One region of the Lysinibacillus sp. FSL M8-0134 genome, then DNA from elsewhere that is predicted to be linked to it. Evidence: predicted binding sites of a transcription regulator. Region 1 holds the regulator's gene; each other region holds the start of a gene.
What was found. The regulator CtsR, encoded in region 1, represses protease genes until heat stress. The targets are predictions, from matches to a motif close to ATGGTCAATAAAGGTCAAACA.

Region 1 (4,897 bases):
CTTTTAGTAGTTGTTGTTTTTTTGTAATGCCAATGGTGCTTATCACAGCTTTCACCTCAAAGTTATTACTACAAAATATTTATTTAATGCTCCTCTTTAAAGCATACCCATCCACCAAACAAAGTAGTGGCAAAAAATCTACTAGGTTTTATAAAACCCGCTTTCTGTAACAATGTCACAATATCTTCTTCTCGCATAAAGGAAAGGGAGCGAATGGATTTTTCCATTTCTGCTACATCGGATACCGAAAGCTTTGTATGTTGTAACCAATAGGAACGCCATAAATCAAATTGAAGCTCTGTTTCGATCGAACCGGGTTCACCATATTTTGAGACAATGACAAAGGGGGCACCGGGTTTTAAATGTTTTGCTATTTCTTTCAATGTCGATAGCTTATCCTCATAATCCTGAATAAAATGAAGGACGAGTACTAGGCTGGCTGCATCATAATTTTCAGTAGATAACTGAGTATCTAGTATTGTTCCTTGATGGTATGACATCCTATTGGTTAGTGATTTTAAACGTTCTTTAGCTATTTTGAGCATGGATTCTGAGGGATCAATGCCAGTAAATGACCAAAAGGGTCTGCCTTCTGCAAGTTGTAAAATCTCGTTGCCGCTTCCTGAACCTACGATTAATATCTCAGCCTTTTCAGGCAATGTAGAATGATAAAAGGTTTGTATTAAACGAAGCATTGCATCATAGCTTGGTAAAGTACGACGAATACCTTTTTCATATTCATTTGCTAAAGTATTGTTAAATTCCATCATGCATCACTGCCTTCCAAAAAAATTTTTAAAAATCCAATTCAATGTGAAACTATTACGGGTATAGTTCCGTAAATAGAAGTACATAAAACATAAACAAAGGATAAGAAAGGGTTGATATATATGGAGAGTAAATGGTCTAAAGTAATCATACACGCTAGTGCATTTTTTGCGCCATGGTTAGTACCCATTATTTTCTTCTTAATTAGTTCTGATGAGGAAGTGAAAGCAATTTCCATTCAAGCATTGCTATTCCAAATCGTTATGGGAGTTTTAATTGCTATTTCTGTTGTTTTAAGCTTTGTCCTTATTGGATTACCGTTTTTACTTATTTTCGGCATTATGCTATTTGTTGTACCGATTATCGGTATCGTTAAAGCACTGTCTGATGAACCTTGGCGTTATCCAATAGTTGGACGTTGGGTATAAATTTTATAAACGCAAGTATATGCTAGTTGCATATGCTTGCGTTTTTTCTATGGCTAATAAGGGTACATTAAGTGTATGAGGAAATAGAAAACCGAACAGATATGATAAAAAAAGAGCTAGTTTCAAGAGCATAAAATAGCCAATTTCAGTACTTTTCATTTTCTATGGGCGAAATCATTGCAATTATTTTCAAGCGTTTTGTATAATATACTCAAAGAAAGTCAAAGATAGTCAAAGTCAGTGAAGCAAGCGAGGTGTATTCCTAAAATGCGTAATATATCAGACATCATAGAAGGTTACTTAAAGCAAGTACTTGAATTAGGTGGAGAAGGGCATATTGAAATTAAACGTAGTGAGATTGCTGATAAATTTCAATGTGTCCCATCACAAATAAATTATGTCATTAATACAAGATTTACTGCCGAGCGAGGTTACCTTGTTGAGAGCAAACGTGGTGGTGGTGGATACATTCGAATTTTACGTGTCCGCGCGAATTCACAGATTGATTTAATCGATGATGTTCTCAGGCAAATTGAAGGTGGAGCCTCACAAACGATGGCAGAGGATTTAATATATCGGCTTATCGATGAGCAGGTAATTTCAAAACGAGAAGCGAAATTAATGTTAGCAGCAATTGATCGCTCAACGATCGATTTACATCTCCCTCTAAGAGATACCATTCGATCAAAAATATTGCGAGCGATGCTGACAACAATCAAATATGAACAGCAAAAATAGTGAGGTGATGGGAATGATATGCGAACATTGTAAACAACGTAATGCAACAGTTACAGTAACACAAGTTCAAAATGGGCAAAAGGTGGAGCACCATTATTGTGACGTCTGCGCCTCACAGTTCCATCCATTTCATGCAGAATTTAAACAAGAGCCAGTTTCTATACAACAGTTATTATCAAACTGGTTTGGCTCACCAACGTGGCAAAAGGTTGGAGAAAAACAACAAGTACAACCACAACAGCAAACATGCCCACAATGTGGATTTTCGTATAAACAATTTTTAAAAGAAGGGAAATTTGGATGCCCAAGCTGTTATGACACATTTAGTGAGCATTTACCAAAGCTCTTTAATCGCATCCAGGCAGGACCCCAACACATCGGAAAAATGCCTGGCGCTCGCAGTAATGTGTATGTAATTAAAAAGCAAATTGAGGATATTCGTAAGCGTATGAAATCGGCTGTTGATGAAGAACAATTTGAAGAGGCGGCTAAGCTTCGAGATGAAGTCAAAGAGTTAGAGAAGCAGCTGCAATTTGAAGGTGGTGATGTGACATGATGATTGAATCATTTTTAGAGCGTGCGACGCCATCTTGGATGCATATCGAGGATGATTATTCAGATATTGTCATTAGTACACGTATTCGCCTTGCTCGAAATTTAGATGGTTATCGTTTTCCGCTGGCATTCTCAGAGAATGAAGCATTGCAAGTGGAGCAGGCAGTTACACATGCAGTAAGTGATAGCCCAACGCTTCAAAATGATTATGCTTATTTTGCTATAAAGGATTTAACACCTTTGCAGCGTCAAATTCTTGTCGAAAAGCACTTAATTAGTCCGCAATTAGCTAAAAAAGAACAAGTGGGCTCTATCCTACTTTCTGAAGATGAATCCGTTAGCATTATGGTGAATGAAGAAGATCATTTGCGCATTCAATGTATGACAGCAAGTTTTCAACTTCAAAGTGCTTATGAACAAGCAAATAAAATTGATCGTATTCTAGAGAAGGTATTACCTTACGCCTTCCGAGATACATTTGGCTATTTAACAAGTTGTCCGACGAATATTGGTACGGGTCTCCGAGCATCCGTCATGATGCATTTACCTGCCCTAACCTTAACGGGACAAATGAATCAAATTATTAACGCTATGACACGCTTAGGCATGACTGTAAGAGGTATATACGGAGAAGGCAGCGAAAATTTAGGCAATGTTTATCAAGTGTCTAACCAAATTACTCTTGGTAAGACAGAAGAGGACATTTTAGCAGATATCCAAAGTGTCGCTGAAAAGATTATTCAGAAAGAACGACATGCAAGAAGTAAATTGATGGAAAAAGCGGAGCTTGCTCTAGAAGATAGAGTATATCGAGCTTTAGGTACTCTAACTCATGCGAGAATTTTAACAAGTGAGGAAGCAGCTACCTGTCTATCTAATGTTCGTCTAGGTGTGGATTTAGAGTTGATTGCAGGTATTCATGCAACAACGTTAAATGAGTGTGTTGTCAGTATGCAACCAGGTTTTTTACAGCACTATGCAGGCGAGGCACTGCCCCCTGCTGAACGAGATCGTGTACGAGCAGAAATGCTTCGTGAGGCGTTATCTCGAGAATATACGAATAAGCCTATAAATGGGGAAAAAGGAGAGGATTTATATGATGTTTAATCGTTTTACACAACGCGCGCAAAAAGTATTACAGCTTGCTCAAGAAGAGGCTATTCGTTGGAAGCACGAATCTATTGGCACAGAGCATATTCTATTAGGGCTTATACGTGAAGGCGGCGGTATTGCTGCAAAAGCGTTAGAAGCTATTGATATTAGTCCTCAAAGAATTGAAGCTGGTATTGAAGAGTTAGTTGGTAAGGGTAAAGAAGACGTTGGCCCAATTGTTCATTATACGCCAAGAGCTAAGAAAGTAATTGAACTATCAGTTGACGAATCACGAAAATTAGGTCACTCATATATCGGCACAGAGCATTTGCTACTAGCCCTTATTCGTGAAGGAGAAGGGGTGGCAGCTCGTGTCCTAAATAACGCCGGTGTCGGTTTAAATAAAGCACGTCAACAAGTACTATTGCTACTAGGTAATAACGATAATGCACAATCTGGACAACAAGCAGCACAAGCTGCCAATACTCCAACATTAGATAGCCTAGCACGTGATTTAACACAAATTGCACGTGAAGGTACATTAGACCCTGTTATTGGTCGAAGTAAGGAAATTACACGTGTCATCGAGGTTTTATCACGTCGTACTAAAAATAACCCTGTATTGATTGGTGAGCCTGGTGTTGGTAAAACAGCTATTGCGGAGGGGCTAGCACAGCAAATTATAAATAACGAAGTGCCTGAAATCCTTCGTGACAAGCGAGTGATGACGCTCGATATGGGAACTGTCGTTGCTGGTACAAAATATCGTGGTGAATTTGAGGACCGTTTGAAAAAGGTAATGGATGAAATTCGCCAAGCTGGTAATATTATTTTATTTATCGATGAATTGCATACATTAATCGGTGCTGGTGGTGCAGAAGGTGCGATTGATGCATCCAATATTTTAAAACCATCTTTAGCACGAGGCGAGCTTCAATGTATTGGGGCAACTACGCTTGATGAATACCGTAAATATATTGAAAAGGATGCAGCATTAGAGCGTCGTTTCCAACCAATTCAAGTGGATGAACCAACAGTAGAAGAAGCGATTCAAATTATTCAAGGCTTACGTGATCGTTATGAAGCACATCACCGCGTAAAAATAACAGATGAAGCAATCGAAGCAGCTGCAAAAATGAGTGACAGATATATTTCTGACCGCTTCTTGCCAGATAAAGCGATTGACTTAATTGATGAGGCTGGTTCTAAAGTACGCTTACGTTCATTTGCAGTGCCACCAAACCTAAAGGCACTTGAAGATAAGCTTGAAAATGTTCGCTCGGAAAAAAATGCAGCCGTATCGGGCCAAGAGTTTG
Region 2 (4,897 bases), on a different contig from region 1:
GTTACATTATCGAGAACTGTCATATGAGGGAATAAGTTAAATTGTTGAAACACCATGCCAACTTCAGCTCGAATCTCATTGATATTCGTTTTAGGATCATTTATTTTTACGTTTTCAATATAAATAGCACCATCTGTCACTTCTTCAAGCATATTGATGCAGCGTAAAAATGTACTTTTCCCTGAACCAGATGGTCCAATGACGCAGACAACCTGTTTCTCTTGAATTTCATAATCGATTCCTTTTAATACTTCAAGCTTGCCAAAATATTTGTGTAGGTTCTCAATTTTTATCATCTTGCTTCCCGCCCTTCTGCTTTACGAGGGACATAACTATTGCTAAAACGTTTCTCGATAAATGCGACAATCTTCGTTACACCATATGTTAAAACTAAGTATAGTAATGCAGCAACGATGTACGGTTCCCAGAAGCGGAAACTTGCACCTGCTACTACTTTACTAGCATATAAAATATCTGGTGCTGCAATAACTGTTACTAATGATGAATCTTTTAATAATGCAATGAATTCATTCCCTAACGGTGGAATCATGCGTCTAAATGCTTGCGGTAAAATGACCTTTCGCATCGCCTGGTTATGCGTTAAACCAAGAGAACGAGCTGCCTCCATTTGCCCTTTTGCAATACTTTGAATACCTGCACGGAAGATTTCCGCATTGTAAGCTGCACAGTTTAAAATTAGTGCTGTAATCCCTGAAACCATATAGCCTAAAGAATGACCAAAGATTGTTGGAATCACTGCTAAGTGTATTAACAAAATTTGCACAAGCATTGGTGTTCCACGGAATAAATCGATATATAGTTTAGATGGCCAATAAATCCATTTTTTACTCGATAATTTTCCTAGGCCCAAAAATAGACCTAATAGAATACCTCCAAAATAACCACTAAGTGTCAAAATAAGTGTTACGCCAATACCTCGTATAAACATATCTCGGTAGTTCCAGACAATGTCCCAGCGTAGGTCAAAGATGTCCATCCGAAAACCCCATTCCCCTTTAAAGTTACGAAAATTAAATGAGCCGCCAGCACAGTAGCTGTGCTAGTGGCATCACCCTACTCATTTATTACTGAAAATCCGTACCTGTAATTTCTTTTAATTTTCCGTTTTCTTTAATCTTTTTAAGACCTTCATTCAATTTATCTAATAGCTCTTTATTCCCCTTTTGAACCATAAAGCCATAGTATTCTTTTTCGAATGCATCATCTTCAATTACTTTTAGTTTTTGATCTGGATGAGCTTTAATATATTCATAAACTACTGCATTATCTCCAATAGCTGCATCAACGTTTCCATTTAACATCTCTTGAATAGCGATTGGCTGACTTTCAAAAGCCATAATATTTGTACTTGCTTCACCTTGTAACTTTTTCGCTGCCATATGACCAGTAGCATTAATTTGAACGGATACCTTTTTATCTTTTAGTTCTTCTAATGACTTAATCTTTGAATCTTCTTTCACAACGATTAGTAATTGAGATTCATAGTATGGTTCTGTAAAATCAAATGATTCTTTACGCTCTTCCGTGATTGTGATCCCAGAAGCACCGATATCTGTTTCGCCATTTTTAATTGTTTGGAAAACAGGCTCCCAACCAATATTATTCCATTCAACCTCAAAATCCATTTCATCCGCAATAGCTTGTAAAATATCGACATCAATCCCTACAATTTTCCCTGAATCGTCAACAGATTCAAATGGTGCAAAAGTAGCCTCTGTACCTACTTTATATACTTTCTTCCCATCTCCGCCATCTTCTGAAGATGTACTACCTGAGGATGCATCATCTTTTGTTCCGCAACCTGCAAGTGCTAATGTTAAAGCTGCTATCATCATCAATAACATCCATCCTGTTTTTTTCATTGTTTTTCCCCCTGTTTCGATAATATTCCGAAATGCGTATTATTTTTCGCAATTCGGAAATGTTAGACTATTAGGTCAATTATATTAACATTATAGTAATTAGACAACAACTTTTCACATAAAACTAAATATTTTTTCATATAAATTTATATTAAATGCATATAATTAGATAAAATATGTATAAATAACAAGAAATCAAACCTAAAACTAATATATATACAATATAAACGATGCCAATTTTCGATAAATTTTGGCAAAAAAAAAGAATCCCCTCAGAAAGGATTCTTTTTTTGACTATGACTAGTCCACGTACAGTATGTTCACTAAAAAATAATTTGGAGTTGTTGCTTTTTTGAAGGTTTGAAAGGAACAAATAGGGGAATAATGCCAACTAGGACAGTATTCCCTTACTTTTTCCTCTCTATCTCCACTAAGCAGGCTGCTAAACTACTTATTAGGAGACGAGCTATAACAAGTATATCTATAATCAGTAAAATGGCGCCCTCGGAGGGAATCGAACCCCCAGTGCAAGAACCGGAATCTTACGTGTTATCCATTACACCACGAGGGCAAAAGCACAAAAAAAAAGTACTCACTCTAGGCTTACGAAAAGCATGATGTAGATAATCCTCATTTTTGAAGCATACCTGCAAAATAGTGTCCTGTACTTTAAACTTATAACCTTAACTATTATACAAACGTATCTCACAAAATACAACCATAGAATGCAAAAACAATATATTTTTTTTAATTTCACTTTAGCAGGGTTAATATTTGACCTTCCCTGACTATAATGTGTATGATAAGGATACAGCTGAAATAACAATGGAAATTTCAGCAAAGGTATTCGAATTTAGTTTTTTAAGGAGGATTTAACATGAATTTAATTCCTACAGTTATTGAACAAACAAGTCGTGGTGAACGTGCATACGATATTTACTCACGTCTGCTTAAAGACCGTATTATCCTTTTAGGAAGTGCTATTGATGACAATGTAGCTAACTCTATTGTCGCACAGCTTCTTTTCCTACAAGCAGAAGATCCAGATAAAGATATCTCTCTTTACATCAATTCACCAGGTGGATCAATTACGGCTGGTATGGCTATCTACGACACAATGCAAATTATTAAGCCACAGGTTCAAACAATTTGTATTGGTATGGCTGCGTCAATGGGAGCATTCTTACTTGCTGCTGGGGAACCTGGTAAACGTTTTGCATTACCAAATGCAGAAGTCATGATTCACCAACCACTAGGTGGTGCACAAGGTCAAGCGACGGAAATTGAAATTGCTGCTAAACGTATTTTATTCTTACGTGAAAAATTAAACGGCATTTTATCTGAACGCACTGGTCAACCACTTGAAGTTATTGCAAGAGACACAGATCGTGATAACTTCATGACTGCTGAGCGAGCTAAAGAATACGGTTTAATCGACCATATTATGCATCGTAGCGATAATAAATAAAAAACAGAAGGCATCACAGATTTGCTCTGTGATGCCTTTATTGTGTTGAAAAATAAATTTTTTTGTGAAAGGTGATAATGTTCTCCCTACTCATTTTAAGCGTTACTCCTAGAGGATCAACGTCACAAATGAGATAAGGAGCGAACGTAATGAGTGAAGCGGCTCATCGGACGCCTCTGGGGAAAGGACGCGGGCGGAACGGAACATTTATTCAACAACATGAAGGCACCACAGAATTGCTCTGTGGTGCCTTTATGTTCGATAATATTACAAATGTTTAATCTTCTTTTTCGATAAGTGTTGCCAATGCTGTAACCGCTTGCTCGGCATCGTTGCCTTCACTGCTTAAAGTAACTTCGGTACCTTTAGCGACAGCTAGACTCATGACACCCATAATGGATTTCGCATTTACTTTTTTCTCATCTTTTTCTAGAAAGATATCAGCACTAAAACGATTTGCTTCTTGCACAAATAGTGCTGCTTGTCTAGCTTGTAGTCCTAATTTTAATTTGACCTGGACTCTTCTCTCAATCATTCTCAAAACTCCCCTTCACTACCGTTCATCTATTAGTTTTATCTTACCTTACTTACTAGCAAAAGAACAATAAGCGATTACGCATGACATTCATACCTGAAAAGTATGAAAACTTAACCACCTATTTTTTCACCGCGTCTTAATGCTTCCGCAATTTCGTCAATTTTTCTTAATCGATGGTTAACGCCTGATTTACTAACCGTTCCACTGGAAACCATTTCACCAAGCTCTTTTAACGTAACATCTTGGTATTCTACACGTAGACGTGCTATTTCACGAAGCTTCTCTGGCAGTTGATCAAGGCCAATCGAATTTTCAATAAATCGAATATTCTCCACTTGCCGTAATGCTGCACCTATGGTCTTATTTAAATTGGCTGTTTCACAGTTTACAATACGGTTGACACTATTGCGCATATCTCGCAATATCCGAACATCTTCAAACTTCATCATAGCCTGGTGGGCACCAACAATATTAAGGAAATCTGAAATTTTTTCTGCTTCCTTTAAATACGTCACAAAGCCTTTTTTCCGTTCAATTGTTTTAGCATTGAGCTCAAATTCATTCATTAAATCCATTAATGCTTCACCATGCTCTTTATATAAAGAATATATCTCTAAATGATAGGCTGATGTTTCTGGATTATTGACAGAACCTCCTGCTAAAAATGCACCTCTTAAATACGCTCTTTTTTGTCCACTCTTTTTTATGAGCTCTCTTGAGATTGTATGATTAAATTGAAAGTCGTCTGAGATGATTTCTAAATCAATTAACAGCTCACGTGCACCTTCTCTTACACGGCATATATACACATTATTTTTTTTAAGTCGCATTTTCTTGCGAACTAGTAATTCCACATTGTATGGATATAACTTTTTCATAATCGTATATAATCTTCTAGCTATTGCAGCGTTTTCAGTTTGCACGTCTAAGCTTAGTTGTTTATTTGCAAAGGATAATGAACCATTCATACGAATTAGGGCAGAAACTTCTGCTTTCATACAATGATTG
Region 3 (4,897 bases), on a different contig from region 1:
CTTCTCCACCATTTTCGAGTGGGGACACCCTACTTTGGAGACTTCTCCACCATTTTCGAGCGGGGCAGCCTGCTTTGGAGCGCCTTTCCACCATTTTCGAGCGGGGACACCCTACTTTGGAGCACTTCTCACCCATTTTCGAGCGGGGACACCCTACTTTGGAGCGCTTCTCCACCATTTTCGAGCGGGCTCAACCTATTTTGGAGCGCTTCCACACCTTTTTGGAGCGGGTTCAGCTTGCTTTGGAGCGAGTCCCCTAAATCTATTACCAATTCTTAGGCCTCATAAAAACATCAAATACTAAAATACAAAACCTCGTAGTTGTTGTGACAAATTCGCCATGTTTCACATAAATGATTCATTTTTTTTCGATTTATGTTATGATATGATAATGAATATGAGTAAAATCTTATGATGAAAAAAGTTCGGTTGAGGTGAAATTAATGCAATATATCGTAACGTTCATATGGTCATTCCTACTAGTTTCTATGTTAAACTATGTAGTCAGCTCTGTACTTGGTGTACCATTTGATTTTAAAACAGGGGCAATCGTTTCAGTTGTATTCTCTATTCTTATCTTTATTATTGGAGCAATCATTCCAAACGATCCTACACCAGAAGCTGCAGACCATCATTAATTCAGCTAGAAAAAACCTGTTCAGCATCATGCCGAACAGGTTTTTTCTGTTATTTTTCCACCACACATTGACCATCACACATTTTTACATGCAATGTTTCCCCCGGTAAAACCTCACCACGTAGGAGTTCTCTTGCCACTGCTGTTTCAATATGTCGTTGGACAAAGCGTTTTAGTGGTCTTGCGCCAAATTGAGCATCGGCACCTTGCTGTACTACCCAATTAATCACTTCTTGCTCAACAGATAATGTAATTTCTTGCTCTGCCACACGTTTAATCAGTTGCTCAACGTACTTCCAAGCGATTGCTGTAAAATGCTTAGTCGATAGTGCATGGAAGAAAATAATATCATCCATTCGATTTAACAGCTCTGGTTTAAAATGTTGTCTAAGCGCAGCCATAACTAAGTCCTCAACAGAGGCATCGTCTTCTTTTGCCTCCATTAAATAACTAGACCCAATATTCGATGTTAAAATAACTACTGTATTTGTAAAATTAACCATACGACCTTGACTATCAGTGATACGCCCATCATCTAAAATTTGCAATAAAATATTAGCCACATCTGGGTGAGCTTTTTCAATTTCGTCAAGTAGGACGACAGAATAAGGGTTGCGGCGAACGGCTTCGGTTAATTGTCCCCCTTCCTCATAGCCGACATAGCCTGGAGGGGCACCAACTAGACGAGATACACTATGCTTCTCCATATATTCACTCATATCAATTCGGATAAAATGTTCCTCAGAATCAAATAATTGAGCAGCAAGGGCTTTGGCAAGCTCTGTTTTACCAACACCTGTTGGACCTAAAAATAAAAAGCTTCCAATCGGGCGATGTGGATCTTTAATGCCTGCACGTGCACGCCACACAGCTTCTGTCACTAGTTGAACCGCTGTATCTTGCCCTACTACACGTTCATGCAATGTATCCTTTAAACGTAAAAGTTTTTCACGCTCACCCTCCACTAATTTTGTCACAGGGATGCCAGTCCAACGTGAAACAATTGAAGCAATTTCATCAGCCGTCACTTCTTCTCGTAAAATACGAGACTCTGCGCCATTTTCTAATTGTTTTTCTAATGCCTGAATGTCTTTTTCAAGAGTTGGAATTTTGCCATGACGTAATTCAGCAGCTTTATTTAAATCATATTTACTTTCCGCTTCATCTAAATCTCGACGGTATTTATCTAATGTTTCTCGTTTTTTCTGAATGTCATGCAGCATTTCCTTCTCAGCTTCCCATTGTTTTCGCATTCCTTCAGAGGATTCTTTTAACTTTGTTAATTCCTCAGTCAATTGCTCAAGGCGTTTTTTACTTGCTTCGTCCTTTTCCTTACGTAATGCCTGTTCCTCAATTTCTAGCTGCATGATACGACGGGTCACAGCATCTAATTCCTGTGGCATGGAATCGATTTCCGTACGAATCATTGCACACGCCTCATCAATCAAATCGATCGCCTTATCTGGTAAAAATCGCTCTGTAATATACCGATTAGATAGTTCTGCTGCCGCAACAATGGCTCTGTCATGAATACGTACAGCATGATGTAACTCAAAACGTTCTTTTAAGCCACGTAAAATAGACACTGTATCTTCAATAGAAGGCTCACGCACAAGTACTTGCTGAAATCGACGTTCTAATGCAGGATCCTTTTCAATATACATACGATATTCGTCTAATGTCGTAGCCCCTATACAGTGTAATTCACCACGCGCCAGCATAGGCTTTAACATATTTCCTGCATCCATAGCGCCGTCTGTTTTACCGGCACCAACAATGGTATGGATTTCATCAATAAATAAAATAATTTGCCCTTCCGAATCTTTTACCTCTTTTAAGACACCTTTTAAGCGTTCTTCAAATTGACCACGGTAACTTGCACCCGCGATTAAAGCACTCATATCTAGCTCATATAGGACACATTCTTTCAAGCCCTCTGGCACATCGCCTTTCACTATACGCTGTGCTAAACCCTCGACTATAGCTGTTTTACCAACACCGGGCTCACCAATTAATACAGGATTATTTTTCGTTTTGCGTGTTAAAATACGAATGACATTTCTAATTTCCTCATCACGTCCAATAACGGGATCCATTTTGCCATTTTTTACTTCTTCAATTAAATTTCGTCCAAATTGCTCTAATGGTTTTTTATTATCAGTTTGTTGAAATTGCATAGCTAGCACTCCTTTACCTTAATGTTTCGCATAATTTCTATACCCATTCTTGTTCTTTCGAAAGGTTTGACCTTTTTTGACTAACTTTATTTTACATCACTCGACAATTCTAAGCAAAGAAATAGCTCTAAAATTTATCACTTAAAAATGGAAATTTACGTTATAATAGTAGGTATGTTTCTATGTTTTAGTATCGAAAAATCCACTATCCTTTTGTAATAATCGACATTTATTACAAAAAGAAAGCGATGTGTTGGAGATATGGTTTTATTGGATAATATGTTTGAAAAAATTAAGGATCTTTTTCAAAAGCACGGTGTCTTTATCAAGGTGAATAAAGGGAATAAAATTTTTCTAGAGGGTGAACGGGCAAAAGAAATTTATTACATCAAATCAGGTGTAATTTCGATTAGCCAAGAAACGGAGACTGGCAAGGAGTTAACCATCCGTATTTGTGGTCCTGACAGTATAATTGGAGAGGGATCGTTGTTTTGTAATCTCGTCTATAATTCCATGACTGCAAAAGTTTTAGAACCTTCTACGCTGTATGTTTTAAGTCGCAAATCTTTGGAGCATTTATTAGAAGAACAGCCTACTGTCATGGTGGAATATATGAAGTGGTTACAAACAGAAAACTTGAAGCATCAAAGCCGTTTGCGTGATTTAGTGTTAAATGGTAAAAAAGGTGCTTTATTTTCAACGCTCATTCGACTTTCTAATACGTATGGTAAATCATTAGAAAATGGCTCTATTTATATTGATTTCCAGCTAACAAATACTGAAATAGCGAATTTGTGTGCGACCAGTCGTGAGATGATTAATCGGATGTTAAATGATCTAAAAAAACACGACATTGTCACTTTCGATAAAGGTTTTATTACAATTCATGATTTACAGTTTTTAAAAAATGAAATTGCTTGTGAAAATTGTCCATTACAAATATGCCGTATCGATTAATTTCGTTACATGCAAAATCCCTGCCTATTAAAATAAGCAGGGATTTTCTTCTGTTTCAGATTAACGTACGCCTAGTGCCATTTTTGCATAGCGCGACATTTTATCTTTTGACCAAGGTGGGTTCCATACAATGTTAACATTTGTACTTTTCACTTCTGGAAGCTCCCCTAATGCTGTGTTTACTTGGTCCACAATGACCGGTCCAAGTGGGCAACCCATAGATGTTAACGTCATTGTTACAGTCGCTACCCCTTCATCATCTAAATCTACATCATATACTAAACCTAAGTTGACAATATCAATTCCAAGCTCAGGGTCAATTACGTTTTCTAATGCACCTAACATGCTGTCTTTCATATCCTGATCCATTCGTATTTCTCCTTCCATCATAGTGTTAACCTTATCATAGCAGATGCATCATATTATGCCAAATGCTGTGCAAGCCAGTCAGTTGCTGCTAGCATACCGTCACGTGGTACAGCATGTCCAGCCTTTTTATTTACCATGAACTTTAAATGTTCAGGGTTTGCTTGATAGTATTCCCGTAAAGTCTCATAAAATTTATACGTTTCGCGGAAAGGTACCGTTTTATCTAATTCTCCATGCCAAAAGAAGACAGGGCGACCTGCGAACTTTTCTGGTGTTAGACTGATATCGTATTTTGCTAGGTGCTCATTTATTTTTTCTACTTCTTCCTCTGACATCGGCAAATTCACACCATTTTTTGCGAATTGCTGTAACTGATACTCACCCAATTTAACAAAATTAGGCGCACCCATACATATTGCAGCTGTTTGTATCCAATCATACAGTTTAAGACAGCCTGATGTGACAATGCCCCCCATAGAAGTGCCTGCTATGCCAATATTATGATTAGCTAATAAATTTTTATTGTTTAACTCATCATATATTTGTTGCACTTCATGAATAGAATTTAAGACAATGTCCCAAAATTTTAAGTTCATTTGCATCTCTGATAGGCCTTCACTGCGATCACCATGGAATTTTGCATCTGGTAATAGGACACGCACCCCTTTATGCACCAATTGATATGCATAGTGTAAGTTATGTTCTTTTGCACTCATAAAGCCGTGTAAAAAAATCACTACCGGGGTTTCTTCATTCA

Region 2: clpP (ATP-dependent Clp endopeptidase proteolytic subunit ClpP) is a predicted target of CtsR. The motif match lies at 2,655-2,675, and genes of this name have one in related genera.
Region 3: MKY49_RS03325 (ATP-dependent Clp protease ATP-binding subunit) is a predicted target of CtsR. The motif match lies at 2,878-2,898, and genes of this name have one in related genera.

The regions. Positions count from the first base shown of each region.
Region 1 is NZ_JBBPAJ010000002.1:429,065-433,961, reverse strand. It holds gene corA (magnesium/cobalt transporter CorA) at 1-46, opposite strand, end outside; gene MKY49_RS22115 (class I SAM-dependent methyltransferase) at 84-770, opposite strand; gene MKY49_RS22110 (DUF4870 domain-containing protein) at 891-1,196, shown strand; gene MKY49_RS22105 (CtsR family transcriptional regulator) at 1,464-1,934, shown strand; gene MKY49_RS22100 (UvrB/UvrC motif-containing protein) at 1,948-2,490, shown strand; gene MKY49_RS22095 (protein arginine kinase) at 2,487-3,596, shown strand; gene MKY49_RS22090 (ATP-dependent Clp protease ATP-binding subunit) at 3,586-4,897, shown strand, end outside.
Region 2 is NZ_JBBPAJ010000001.1:3,617,471-3,622,367, forward strand. It holds gene MKY49_RS18405 (amino acid ABC transporter ATP-binding protein) at 1-296, opposite strand, end outside; gene MKY49_RS18410 (amino acid ABC transporter permease) at 293-997, opposite strand; gene MKY49_RS18415 (basic amino acid ABC transporter substrate-binding protein) at 1,086-1,883, opposite strand; tRNA gene MKY49_RS18420 (tRNA-Arg) at 2,380-2,454, opposite strand; gene clpP (ATP-dependent Clp endopeptidase proteolytic subunit ClpP) at 2,761-3,351, shown strand; gene MKY49_RS18430 (hypothetical protein) at 3,501-3,632, shown strand; gene MKY49_RS18435 (HPr family phosphocarrier protein) at 3,629-3,886, opposite strand; gene whiA (DNA-binding protein WhiA) at 4,000-4,897, opposite strand, start outside.
Region 3 is NZ_JBBPAJ010000001.1:674,177-679,073, reverse strand. It holds gene MKY49_RS03335 (hypothetical protein) at 129-272, opposite strand; gene MKY49_RS03330 (YjzD family protein) at 444-638, shown strand; gene MKY49_RS03325 (ATP-dependent Clp protease ATP-binding subunit) at 688-2,814, opposite strand; gene MKY49_RS03320 (Crp/Fnr family transcriptional regulator) at 3,076-3,771, shown strand; gene MKY49_RS03315 (metal-sulfur cluster assembly factor) at 3,832-4,140, opposite strand; gene MKY49_RS03310 (prolyl oligopeptidase family serine peptidase) at 4,194-4,897, opposite strand, start outside.